One region of the Pseudovibrio sp. W64 genome, then DNA from elsewhere that is predicted to be linked to it. Evidence: predicted binding sites of a transcription regulator. Region 1 holds the regulator's gene; each other region holds the start of a gene.
What was found. The regulator PhoB, encoded in region 1, activates phosphate uptake and scavenging genes when phosphate is short. The targets are predictions, from matches to a motif close to TGTCATNNANCTGTCAT.
Positions count from the first base shown of each region.

Region 2: phnC (phosphonate ABC transporter ATP-binding protein) is a predicted target of PhoB. The motif match lies at 1,401-1,417, and genes of this name have one in related genera.
Region 3: PsW64_RS01120 (glycerophosphodiester phosphodiesterase family protein) is a predicted target of PhoB. The motif match lies at 1,522-1,538, and genes of this name have one in related genera.

Region 1 covers NZ_LMCI01000001.1:119,652-123,935, forward strand. The annotation lists gene PsW64_RS00595 (GcrA family cell cycle regulator) at 333-893, shown strand; gene PsW64_RS00600 (GNAT family N-acetyltransferase) at 993-1,457, opposite strand; gene phoB (phosphate regulon transcriptional regulator PhoB) at 1,535-2,230, opposite strand; gene phoU (phosphate signaling complex protein PhoU) at 2,304-3,008, opposite strand; gene pstB (phosphate ABC transporter ATP-binding protein PstB) at 3,042-3,833, opposite strand; gene pstA (phosphate ABC transporter permease PstA) at 3,898-4,284, opposite strand, start outside.
Region 2 covers NZ_LMCI01000043.1:317,855-322,138, reverse strand. The annotation lists gene PsW64_RS25555 (bifunctional aconitate hydratase 2/2-methylisocitrate dehydratase) at 1-1,162, shown strand, start outside; gene phnC (phosphonate ABC transporter ATP-binding protein) at 1,561-2,406, shown strand; gene phnD (phosphonate ABC transporter substrate-binding protein) at 2,447-3,373, shown strand; gene phnE (phosphonate ABC transporter, permease protein PhnE) at 3,469-4,284, shown strand, end outside.
Region 3 covers NZ_LMCI01000002.1:61,000-65,283, forward strand. The annotation lists gene PsW64_RS01115 (AMP nucleosidase) at 1-1,445, opposite strand, end outside; gene PsW64_RS01120 (glycerophosphodiester phosphodiesterase family protein) at 1,750-2,970, shown strand; gene PsW64_RS01125 (site-specific DNA-methyltransferase) at 3,395-4,284, shown strand, end outside.

The DNA of each region.
Region 1 (4,284 bases):
CTCTTACTTTGTGTTGGAAAGAATGCGGTGGAACTTGGTTTAACAAACAGCTCCTATTCTTTAGATTGATAATCTTCTCCCACCACAAGAAGGCTGTTATAGGTAAGTAGTAGTACGGCAATTCTGGGGAAAACCAGAGTCTTCCCCACCTCAATTCTTTGAGGTTATTGCTCGTATCAACGCCCATATAGTACTGTGTGACAAGAGTTATACACCATCTCGTAGTTACTGAACGCTGCAAGCACACACGCTCAGGTAAGCGGCACTTTCGGATGCGTCCGAACTGAGCGAATGCTGTTTTGCGCGCCACTGAAGGAAGACGGGGCCCTTTAATGAGCTGGACAGCAGAACGTGTAGAGTTACTAACCAAACTTTGGGCAGACGGGTTAAGCGCCAGTCAAATCGCGGGGGAACTTGGCAATGTAACCCGTAATGCGGTGATTGGTAAGGTTCATCGCCTTGGTCTTTCAGGTCGCGCCAAATCGGGAGGTGGTGCAACCAAAACGAGAAAGGCACCTGCCCCAGCGGCAAGGGTCGTCACCTCAACCAAACCAACAGTGGCTGAAGCGATTGCAGCTGTTGCGCCTTCCCCAAGTCCCCGACAAATTCAGCCAACGATAGCCGGTGCCAACGCCCTTAAAGTTGAACCGATTGAAGCTATCCAACCAGAAATTTCTCCAGTCCCAACCTCCGATCTCTTTATTCCGGTTTCAGAACGCGCCTCCATCCTGACTTTGAATGAACGCACCTGTAAGTGGCCGATTGGTGATCCGAGTTCTGATGACTTCTATTTCTGTGGGCGCCAGTCAGATGCAGGCACACCTTATTGTGCGCATCACCGCAGCATTGCCTATCAGCCCGTCAGCGACCGCCGCAACCGCCGCGCAAGCTAATTTGAGCTGAAAAAGCAACGTATTGAGCCGGGTCCAAAGCCCGGCTTTTTGCCGTTTGCGTGTCGTTCTGATCTGACGCTTGTCGCTCTGGCCTGAGAACTAGTGAGCTTTAAAGGTTTGGCGGGTGACGGCGCCCCAGTATGGGTCCGTATAGTTTTCTTCCAAAAATTGGCCTGAGGTGTAAGTGCTGATAACGGAACGCCAAAAGGCAATGGCCTGATCAGCGCCTTCAATCTGCTTGATCTGCCAGTGACCGGGCATTTGATCAAACAACGCAGCGGCAAAACGCTGTCCTAGTTTATGTCTGCGGAACACTGGCACCACGTAAAACTCGCAGACTTCAAAGTCGTGATGATCTTGCCGCTTGATTGCAGCTAACCCGGCCGGGATATCATCATTTAAAGCCAGATAGCCGGTGATGTTGCCTTCAAGGAGCGTGTCTTTGGCAAACAAACCATCCGCGTTTGGATGTTTGTGTGTGAGAGGTGAGAACTCTGCCTCATAGGCCTGACAGAGATTGTCGTAGATATGAGCGGTCGCTCGATCAACCGTCTTGATTATCATTTGTTATCCGCATTGTTTTTATTCTGCACCTCTGGAAGGGAGATGCAGTTTCACAATGCGCATATAGCAGAGATCAATTACCCAACAGCGAACTGGTCGTTGAAAGCGTATCCGGCGCCGCGAACGGTGCGGATCGGGTCTTTCATGCGGCCTTTGTTGATGGCTTTGCGCAGGCGGCCTACGTGGACGTCCACGGTGCGCTCATCTACGTAGACATCATGGCCCCAGACACCATCCAGCAGCTGTTCACGGGAGTAAACGCGGCCCGGTGCGCTCATGAGGAACTCCAGCAGGCGGTATTCTGTGGGGCCGAGGTGGATTTCGCGGCCTGTTCTGCGCACGCGGTGGGTTTCGCGGTCGAGCTCAATGTCGCCAGACTTGAGCATTGTGGAAACAACTTCTGGCAATGCACGGCGGAAGATCGCACGAACACGGGCCATAAGTTCCGGAACGGAGAACGGTTTGACGACATAATCGTCGGCCCCGGTTGCCAGACCGCGGATGCGCTCGGATTCTTCACCGCGCGCTGTGAGCATGATAATCGGCATGCGCTCGGTTTCTGAGCGTGCCCGCAAACGACGGCAAAGCTCGATGCCAGAGAGGCCCGGAAGCATCCAGTCCAGCAACAGCAGGTCCGGCTGGCTTTCCTGCAGCAGGACTTCCGCCTCATCTCCTCTTGCGCACACGTCAACAGTGTAGCCCTCTGCTTCAAGGTTATAGCGCAGCAGCAGGCTTAGCGGTTCTTCGTCTTCTACAATCAGTATCTTAGGCATATTAAAGTGCTCTCTTTGCACCTTCTCTTATAAAGCAATTGCGTGTGTTCTGCTCGTTATAAGTGAACACACTCTACACGGTTGTGCTCTGCGCCAGCTCGTCCGTCTTTGGACGATCTGTTGGAAGGTGGCTTCCGGAGATCATGTAGTAGATGTTTTCTGCGATATTGGTTGCATGATCACCGATGCGCTCAATATTCTTTGCGCAGAACAACAAGTGCGCGCACATGGTGATGGAGCGCGGGTCTTCCATCATGTAGGTGAGCAGCTGACGGAACAGGCTTGTATAAAGCGCATCCACTTCGTCATCGCGAACATGTACGCGCTGGACAACCTCAAGATCGCCAGAGGTGTAGGCATCCAGAACGGCTTTGAGCTGCTCAAGCGCCAGATCAGACATGTGCTCAACACCAACAGCGAGCTGCTTGTTGTTGAACTCAGATTCAATCGCCAGCGTCCGCTTGCCGATGTTCTTGGCCATGTCACCGACGCGCTCCAGATCGTTGGAGATGCGCATGGCGGCGATGATGTCGCGCAGATCGCTTGCCATTGGCTGGCGGCGTGCGATCACGGAGATGCACAGCTCTTCCAGCTCGGCCTGCATGTTGTCCAGGCGCTGGTCGGCGGCGATGGTGCGGGTTGCCAGTTCGCGGTCCTGTCTCAGCAGTGCAGTGACAGCGTCGTGAACCAGGGTTTCTGCCAGTCCGCCCATTTCAACGACACGTCCGGCCAGTTCTTTCAGCTCTTCATTGAAGGAAGAGACAATATGATCTTTCATCGGATATCTCCTTAGAGTACCGCTCTTTTATTTTTAACCAAAACGGCCTGTGATGTAATCCTGCGTGCGCTGGTCTTTTGGGTTGGTGAAGATGTCGTTGGTCAGCCCCTCTTCCACCAGATTACCCAGATGGAAGAACGCGGTGCGCTGGGATACACGTGCGGCCTGCTGCATGGAGTGGGTTACGATGACGATGGTGTAGTTCTGGCGCAGTTCGTCCATCAGCTCTTCCACTTTCGCGGTGGCAATCGGGTCGAGCGCAGAACACGGCTCATCCATCAGGATCACTTCCGGAGACACAGCGATTGCGCGCGCGATGCACAAACGCTGCTGCTGACCACCGGAAAGGCCTGTGCCTGGCTCGTCCAGACGGTCTTTCACTTCTTCAAACAAACCTGCACGCTGCAGGGAACTTGCGACGATATCTTCCAGATCCGACTTGCCTTGTGCCAGACCATGGATGCGTGGGCCGTAGGCCACGTTCTCAAAGATTGATTTTGGGAACGGGTTGGGCTTCTGGAACACCATGCCAACACGGGCCCGCAGTTCCACCACATCAATGCGCGGGTCATAGACATCGTCATTGTCGAGGAGAATATCGCCTTGCACGCGGCAGATGTCGATGGTGTCGTTCATGCGGTTCAGACAGCGCAGGAAGGTGGACTTGCCGCAACCGGACGGGCCGATCAGCGCGGTCACCTGATTTTTGCGGACATCCAGATCAACACCATGAAGGGCCTGCTTGTCGCCGTAAAACACTTTTACATCGCGGCCACGCATCTTGAGTGTTTCGCCTTCAGCTGAAACGGCTGGAGGGGCGCTCATTGTTGTATCCATTGCACTCTCGGTGTCTGTGGTCATTTCCAATGCCATGATCTTGCCTTTCAAATCACCAGCGGCGCTCAAAACGTTTACGAAGGACGATTGCGATTGCATTCATCGAGATCAGGAAGCCGAGCAGCACCATGATCGCGGCAGAGGTTTTCTGCTGGAAAGCAGGCTCCGGGAAGTCTGCCCACATGAAGATCTGCACGGGCAGCACGGTAGAGGGATCAACCGGACTTGCCGGGATGTCTACAATGAAGGCCACCATGCCGATCATGAGAAGTGGTGCGGTCTCACCCAGTGCCTGTGCCATGCCGATGATGGTTCCGGTCAGGATGCCCGGCATTGCCAGTGGCAGCACATGATGGAACACGGCCTGCAAGCGGGAGGCTCCGACGCCGAGCGCGGCTTCGCGAATGCTTGGTGGCACGGCCTGAAGCGCTGCACGGGA
Region 2 (4,284 bases), on a different contig from region 1:
CGTTGCGTTTGGTGCAGATTCCGGCACCGTGGCGCTGGCACTGGCAACTGGTGAAGCCACCATGCCGATCCCTGAATCTGTGAAGGTGACTTTCAAAGGCACCATGAAAAACCACATGGATTTCCGCGATGTGGTGCATGCAACACAGTCTCAGATGCTGAAGCAGTTTGGCGATAACGTCTTCCAGGGTCGCATTATTGAGGTTCACATCGGAACCTTGCTTGCTGACCAGGCGTTCACGTTCACTGACTGGACTGCTGAGATGAAGGCAAAAGCTTCCATCTGTATTTCTCAGGATGACACTCTGGTTGAATCACTTGAGATTGCGAAGAGCCGCATTCAGATCATGATCGACAAAGGCATGGAAAATGATGCCAAAGTTCTTCAAGGCCTGATCGATAAAGCAGACAAACGCATTGCAGAAATCAAGTCTGGCGAGAAAGCTGCGCTGACACCTGATGACAACGCGAAGTACTTTGCTGAGGTTGTTGTCGATCTGGACCAGATCGATGAGCCAATGATCGCTGATCCTGACGTAAACAATGATGACGTTTCCAAGCGTTACACCCACGACACCATCCGTCCTGTTTCCTACTACGGTGGTGACAAGAAGGTTGATCTGGGCTTCGTTGGTTCCTGCATGGTGCACAAAGGCGACATGAAGATTGTTGCTCAGATGCTCAAGAACCTTGAGAAAGACGGCGGTAAGGTCGAGTTCAATGCTCCGCTTGTTGTTGCAGCGCCAACCTACAACATTATTGATGAGCTGAAGGCAGAAGGCGACTGGGAGATCTTGCAGAAGTACTCCGGTTTCGAATTCGATGATGCACTGCCAAAAGCAAAAGCACGTACCGAATACGAAAACATTATGTACCTGGAGCGTCCTGGCTGTAACCTTTGCATGGGTAACCAGGAGAAGGCTGCTAAGGGTGATACCGTTCTGGCAACCTCTACCCGCCTGTTCCAGGGCCGTGTGGTAGAAGATTCCTCTGAGAAGAAGGGTGAATCCCTGCTGGCGTCCACTCCGGTTGTTGTTCTTTCCGCAATCCTCGGCAGAACTCCAAACATGGATGAGTACAAGGCAGCAGTGGAAGGCATCGACCTCACCAAGTTCGCCCCACCACTCCAGAAACCTGCTGCTGCGAAGTCAGTTCACTTCTAGGGTCTAATCGCAGGATAGCGGCCTTAGACCTAGCAGCTGGCAAACAGCACTAATTTATATTCGAATGGGCGGTACCTAACAGTACCGCCCATTTGCTTTTTAAATGTCGATGCTTTCAGAAGTTAGGTGTTCAGCCCTACTGAGTATTTAGAGTGCTTAGCGTTCAATCGATGGTTTTTGATTCCCTGAAAAGCAGAGTTTCGACACCTTGGTTTGAAAGCCGGTTGGCTTTTCCTTCTGTCATAGAAACGTAATGTAATGCTCGTTTTGCCAGCTATGTGGGGGAGGTGGGGTGTGACGGTTTTTTGACGGGGTTGCTTTGTAAGTGAGCGTCATTTCGCTGTAACAATCGCGTGTGCCTATTACGTTAAATTTTAATAGGTACCGGGGTTGAGCTCTTGATCCAGTTTGAAAGCGTTAGAAAAGAATTTGGCGCGCATGTTGCTGTCAAAGGGGCGAGCTTCATTGTTGAGAAGCCTCAGATGATCGGCATTATTGGTCGTTCTGGTGCGGGTAAATCCACGTTGCTGCGGATGATCAACAGACTTACCCCGGCAACCGACGGGCGTGTCCTTGTTGATGGTGTTGATGTGCTTGCCTTGCAGGGGGCGTATAAGCGCCGCTGGCAGCGTGATTGCGCGATGATCTTTCAGCAGTTCAACCTGGTTCCTCGCCTTGATGTTTTAACCAACGTTATGTTGGGTCGCCTGAATGCGCATGGAACAGTTTCCAGCATGCTCAAGCTGTTCACTCGTGAAGAGCGGGTTCAGGCTCTGCTGAAACTTGAAAGACTTGGTATTGCTGAAACGGCTTTGAAAAGGGCGGAAAATCTTTCTGGTGGTCAGCAACAGCGTGTTGCGATTGCTCGTGCTCTTATGCAGGAACCGAAAATGCTTTTGGCCGATGAGCCGATTGCTTCGCTGGATCCGATGAATGCGCAGGTGGTGATGGACGCTCTTAAGGCGATCAACACGGAAGATGGCCTGACAGTTATTTGTAATCTCCATACTCTTGATACTGCCCGTAATTACTGTGACCGCGTGATTGGCATGCGTGATGGTGAGATTGTTTTTGATGGGAAACCGGATGAGCTTTCTACCGCAGTAGCCCGTGAGATCTACGGTGCTGACGACAGTTTTGAGGAGGGGATGACCTCAACTTCTCTGGGTAGCGAAGGTGCAAAAATCGCTGCCCTGGAACTGGCGAAAGGCGATGCTTCGCCTGTTGTCTCTGCTGCCGAATAGCAGCGGGTTTAGATTTATATTCTGATATTGGAGTGCTCTGATGAAAATCATCGGTAAAGTCGCTGCAGCTCTTGCTGTTAGCACAACCCTTCTTGCTGCGCCTATGGCTCTGGCTGAAGAGAAAATCACTGAATTCCGCATTGGTATTCTTGGTGGTGAGAATGAGGCGGATCGTCTTCGTTCCAACCAGTGTCTGGTTGACCGTTTTGAAAAGCTGCTGGGTGTTCCTGTCAAGCTTTTCCCGGCAGCTGATTATGCTGGCACTATTGAAGGCCTGAAGGGTGGTAACCTGGATTATGCCGAGCTTGGCGCTTCCGGTTACTCTGCTGTTTACCTGTCAGCTCCTGATGCAGTTGAGCCAGTGCTGACCACCAAGCAGACAGATGGCGCAACAGGCTATTATTCTGTTTTGGTTGCTCGTGCAGATTCTGGCATTGAAACGCTGGAAGACATGAAGGGCAAGCGGATGGGCTTTGCTGACCCTAACTCCACCTCCGGTTATCTGGTTCCTTCTGTTGCGTTTGACGATATGGGCCTGAACTTGAAAGAGTACTTTGCCTCTATGCAGTTCTCTGGTGGACACGAGCAGAACGTTCTTGCCGTTTTGAATGGCGATGTTGACGGCGGTGTCACCTGGGCATCTGGTGTTGGTGAATGGGAAGAGGGCTACACCTCTGGTAACCTGCGTAAGATGGTAGATAAAGGCATGGTTGATATGTCTGATCTGGTTCAGGTCTGGCAGTCTCCGCTGATCCCTAATGGTCCGCTTGTTGTACGTAAGTCGCTTCCATCCGACGTAAAGCAGAAGGTTGTTGCCTCGTTGAAGTCTATGGTGACTGATAACACCGAGTGCTTCTACTCCGCACAGGGTGGTGAGTACGCTGACTTTGTGGAAGTGAACCACGATTTTTACAAGACCATTGTTGAAGCGCGTCGCCGTAAGATCGAAGCAAAAAAAGCTAACTAATTCTCAGAGTAGTAAAGGGGCGCGGATCTGACCGCGCCCTTTCTTTATGGGGGCCGTGGTGGCTCTCATCATTTCCCTGTTTGGAGGATGTTGAAGTGGCCGCTCATCTGGCGCTTGCCGAAGCTTCCCGTCTGGCCGAGATTTCTCAGGCCTATGAGCGTGTTGCCCGGCGCCGAACGCTATATACTCTTTCTCTGCTCGGCCTTTGTGTCCTGAGCATCTTCGGTGGCTTGTTTGTTGCGGACCAAGCAAATTCTGGTGGCTTTTGGACCGGCTTGGGTAAATTCTTTGATTATCCGGCTGAGTTGTTCATTGGTGCTTATGAGGAAGGGCTGGTTGGGCTCTTCGCACTTGTTCTTCAATATCTTCCGTACTTAATCGAGACCGTCAACATCGCCTTGGTCTCAACTCTTCTGGCATTCTTTCTGGGTGGGGCGCTGAGTTTCGTTGCCAGCCGTAACTTGGTGAGCAATCGGCTTGCCGTTGCTGCGATGCGCCGGGTGATGGATATTTTTCGCGCATTTCCAGAGATTGTGATTGCGCTGTTGCTGGTTCTGATTTTTGGGCCAAGTCCGGTTGCAGCTGTGATTGCGGTGACAACGCATACAATTGGTGCACTCGCTAAGCAGTTTTCTGAGGTGAATGAGAACTGTGACCTGAAGGCTGCTGAAGGCATTCGCAGTGTAGGTGGCAACTGGTTGGAGCAAATTCGCTTCGGCATTCTGCCTCAGGTGCTTCCGAACTTTTTGTCTTACACGCTGCTTCGGCTGGAAGTGAATGTGCGGGCCTCTGCGATCCTTGGGTTTGTTGGGGCTGGAGGTCTTGGTGCTGAGTTGAAGATGGTTGTCGATTGGAACTATGGAGCTGACATTCTTGTCATCATTTTCATGCTGGTTCTTTCAATTACGTCC
Region 3 (4,284 bases), on a different contig from region 1:
TTGCGAGAGTGGAGCCGTTCCAACGGCATTTCCCTCAGGACCTCCATGGTCTTCACACCAATTTCCAGATGCTGGTTCACTTGCGTCCGGTAGAAGTCTGTCGCCATGCCGGGCAGCTTCAATTCCCCATGCAGCGGCTTGTCTGATACGCAGAGCAAGGTTCCATAAGGAACGCGGAAGCGGAAACCGTTGGCAGCGATGGTTGCAGATTCCATATCCAGCGCGATCGCACGGGACTGGGAGAAACGCTGCACCGGCTCGCGGTGGTCGCGCAGTTCCCAGTTGCGGTTATCGATGGAGGCTACGGTTCCTGTGCGCATCACCCGCTTCAGGTCATAGCCGCTGTAACCGGTGGTCTTTTCAACGGCATCTTCCAGCGCGACCTGTACTTCTGCCAGAGGCGGGATTGGAACCCATGTTGGCAGGTCAGCATCCAGCACCTTGTCTTCACGTACATAACCATGAGCCAGTACGTAATCACCGAGCTGCTGGCTGCTTCTGAGCCCAGCGCAGTGGCCGAGCATCAACCAGGCATGTGGGCGAAGCACTGCAATGTGGTCGGTGATGGTTTTTGCGTTGGACGGGCCAACACCGATGTTCACCATGGTGATACCGGAGTTGTCCTCCCGCAGCAGGTGATAGGCTGGCATTTGTGGCAGGCGCGGCGGGGCCACACCTTCGCGCGGCTCTTTATCACCTGCGTAGGTGATGAGATTGCCCGGCTCGACAAAGGCTACATATCCGCTCTCCGGATCATTGATCAGCTCTTTTGCCATCTGCGCAAAGCCATCAATGTAGAACTGATAGTTTGTGAAGAGCACGAAGTTCTGGAAATAGCGCGGCGCGGTTGCGGTGTAGTGCTGCAAGCGATGCAGGGAGTAATCCACGCGCGGAGCCGTAAACGGCGCCAGCGGCTCAAAGCCATCTTTTGAACGGTAGGTGCCATTGGAGATAGCATCATCCATGACGGCAAGATCCGGCACATCAAACACATCACGCAGCGGGCGCTCTTCGCTGGATGGCAAAGCGCCTTCCACGTGTGCGCCATCATAAAAGGCAAAATGCAGCGGGATCGGCTGATCACTTTCAGCGATCACCACTTCAAGGCCGTGGTTTTTGATCAGGAGATCAATCTGATGTTCCAGGTAGTTCTTAAACAGATCAGGCCGGGTGACTGTGGTTTTGTATTTGCCAGGCCTCGCCACAAAGCCATAGGACAGGCGCGTATCAACGCGGATGTGGCTGGAAACTTCAAATCGCAGTTCCGGGTAAAATGCTCTGACCCGGGTTTCCGACATGCTGCCCTGTGCAGCCTCTTTAAAATTCTCACGTAGAAAGTCAGTCGCCCGATCAAACAGATAGATCAGGTGCGCAACAGCTTCACTGGCATCTTTAAAGGATTGTGGGGGAATTGTCTCAGGCGTACGGATGGAACGGCTTTCCATCACAACGTCGCTATCGGATATAGTCGACACGTTCGGTTTCTCCTCTTTCGTGTCACTATATATCTGAGGGATGTTTACGACAGGGTCAAGACAAACTGCGGACAAATATGGTTTATTTTTTAGCGAGTGAGGATATTTTCACGCAGCGTCAGTTTCAGCTCTGCACACAGAATTGAGATTCATAGCTACATATTTACCCTTATCTCCTTCAGTTTATTCTGTAAAACTATCCTGAAAATTGCATGGGCGAGTTCTAGAGGCACTTTGCAGGACTACGCTTCAGATGATCGGGAGGGATCTTTTTATGCACTTTGTTCGTACTGCTGCGCTTGGTTTGGTGGCTGGCACCTGCCTTACTGTGAGCGCACAAGCTGCCCAGTTGGGGCCGCGGCCTGCTTTTCTCGTTGAGCAGATGCAAGAGAGCCCGTTGAAGGATAAGTTGCGCGCCTGTATCGGCAATCCTGCAAAGGCTTCCAGTTTCACGATCGGGCACCGTGGGGCTCCCCTGCAGTTTCCTGAGCATACTTTAGAGTCTTATCAAGCTGCAGCTGTGATGGGTGCGGGGGTGCAGGAATGTGATGTTACCTTCACCAAGGATAAGGAGCTGGTCTGCCGTCATTCTCAAAATGATCTGGCGACCACCACAGATATCCTCGCGACTGATCTGGCAAGCACGTGTGTTGCTCCGTTTACTGCTGCTGCCAATGGCGAGAAAGCAACGGCAGAGTGCAGAACCTCTGAGATCACATTGGCGGAGTTCCAAGGTCTCACCGGCAAGATGGACGCCTCTAATCCAGCTGCAACAACGGTTGAGGACTTCCTGAAAGGCACAGCTGACTGGCGCACAGACCTTTATGCGGCAGCTGGTGCTGGCGGCACTTTGATGACCCATGCTCAGTCCATTGAGCTCTTCAAAGAACAAGGCGTTAAATTTACGCCGGAGTTGAAGCGCCCGAGCGTGAAGATGCCGTTTGACGGGTTCACTCAGGAAGATTTCGCTCAGAAGCTGATTGAAGAGTATAAAGCAGCAGGTATTCCGGCTTCTGACGTTTATCCGCAGTCCTTCTTTTTGGATGATGTGCTGTACTGGATCAAGAATGAGCCTGAGTTTGGAAAGCAGGCTGTGTTCCTTGATGGCCGCTTCCGCATGCAGGGCTTTGACACATCTGATCCAACCAGTTTCAAGCCGTCCATGGCTGAGTTGAAAGAGATGGGCGTGAACTATATCTCCCCTCCTCTCTGGATGCTTGTCACTCTGGATGACGGGAAGATCGTGCCGTCGGCTTATGCAAAGGCTGCGAATGAGGCTGGCATCAAGATCTTTACCTGGACGCTGGAGCGCTCTGGCCTGCTCTCTCACAACAAAGGCGGCTGGTATTATCGCAGCATCAATGATGCGATCACCAGCGAAGGCAGCGTTTATGAACTGCTGGATGTGCTGGCACAGGATGTGAAGGTGAGCGGTGTGTTTTCTGACTGGCCAGCGACAGTCACGTTCTACGCCAATTGCATGGGGATTGAGTAAGCCCCTCTCTTGCACTGATTTGCAATTTGGAAGCGCGCTTTACATGGCGCGCTTTTTTTTGCGCTGTCCGCAGCGTAAGCCCTGCCACACTCGTTAACCGATTTGCCCGCTGTCCCCGCAGTGCGTTTACCTTGTTCTTTTTAGCCAGCAAAAAAGCTTGACTCTCAAAAAAATATTTAGGGTCTCTATTTTCGCCATTTTAACTCCTCATAAACCTCTACCCCAAGGGAATCTGCGGCCGAATATTAATGAGGGTTAACTTCGAGACGAATATTCGAATCTGTAAATAAAGCGTTGATTCTAAAAGAATAAAAGATATCCACTATTAACCTCTGGTTTACCATAGTGGGTAACCATAGCACTCATGAATTGCGTGAGGTGTTGCGTCGCAATGAGAGTACAGCGTAAAGAAGGGGTGTCCTTGATGGCACCCCACATTTCCACCAAGCCAGACTGGCTTGATACAATTATTAAGGGCGACTGTGTTGAGGCTTTGAACAAGCTTCCTGACAACAGCGTGGATGTGGTTTTCGCCGATCCCCCTTATAACCTACAGCTGGGCGGAGATCTGCACAGACCTGATCATTCGAAGGTAGATGCCTGCGATGATCACTGGGATCAGTTCTCCAGCTTTAAAGCTTATGATGAGTTCACTCGTGCTTGGCTGCAAGCGGTTCGCCGCGTGTTGAAGCCAAACGGGTCCATCTGGGTTATTGGCTCTTATCACAACATTTTCCGCGTTGGTGCGGTGATGCAGGACCTTGGGTTCTGGATCAACAATGATGTGGTTTGGCTGAAAACAAACCCGATGCCGAACTTCCGTGGCAAACGTTTTACTAATGCTCATGAGACGCTCATCTGGGCCTGCCCTTCACAAGAGAGCAAGCCGACCTTTAACTACGATGCGATGAAGACGTTTAACGACGATCTTCAGATGCGGTCTGACTGGGTGCTGCCTATCTGCACTGGTCACGAACGCCTGAAGGACGACAACGGCGACAAAGTGCATCCAACTCAGAAGCCGGAGAGCCTGCTTTACCGCGTGCTGCTCTCCACTTCAAACCAGGGCGATGTGATCCTTGATCCATTCTTTGGCACAGGCACCACTGGTGCTGTTGCCAAGAAGCTTGGCCGCCACTTTGTGGGATGTGAGCGTGAAGACTCTTACATTAAAGCAGCTTCCGAACGGATTGACCGGGTTACACCTGCCAACGATGATTTTCTGGCGATGACACAAGGCAAACGCTCCCTTCCACGGGTTCCGTTTGGCAATTTGTTGGAGACAGGATTATTGACACCGGGCGCGGAACTGAC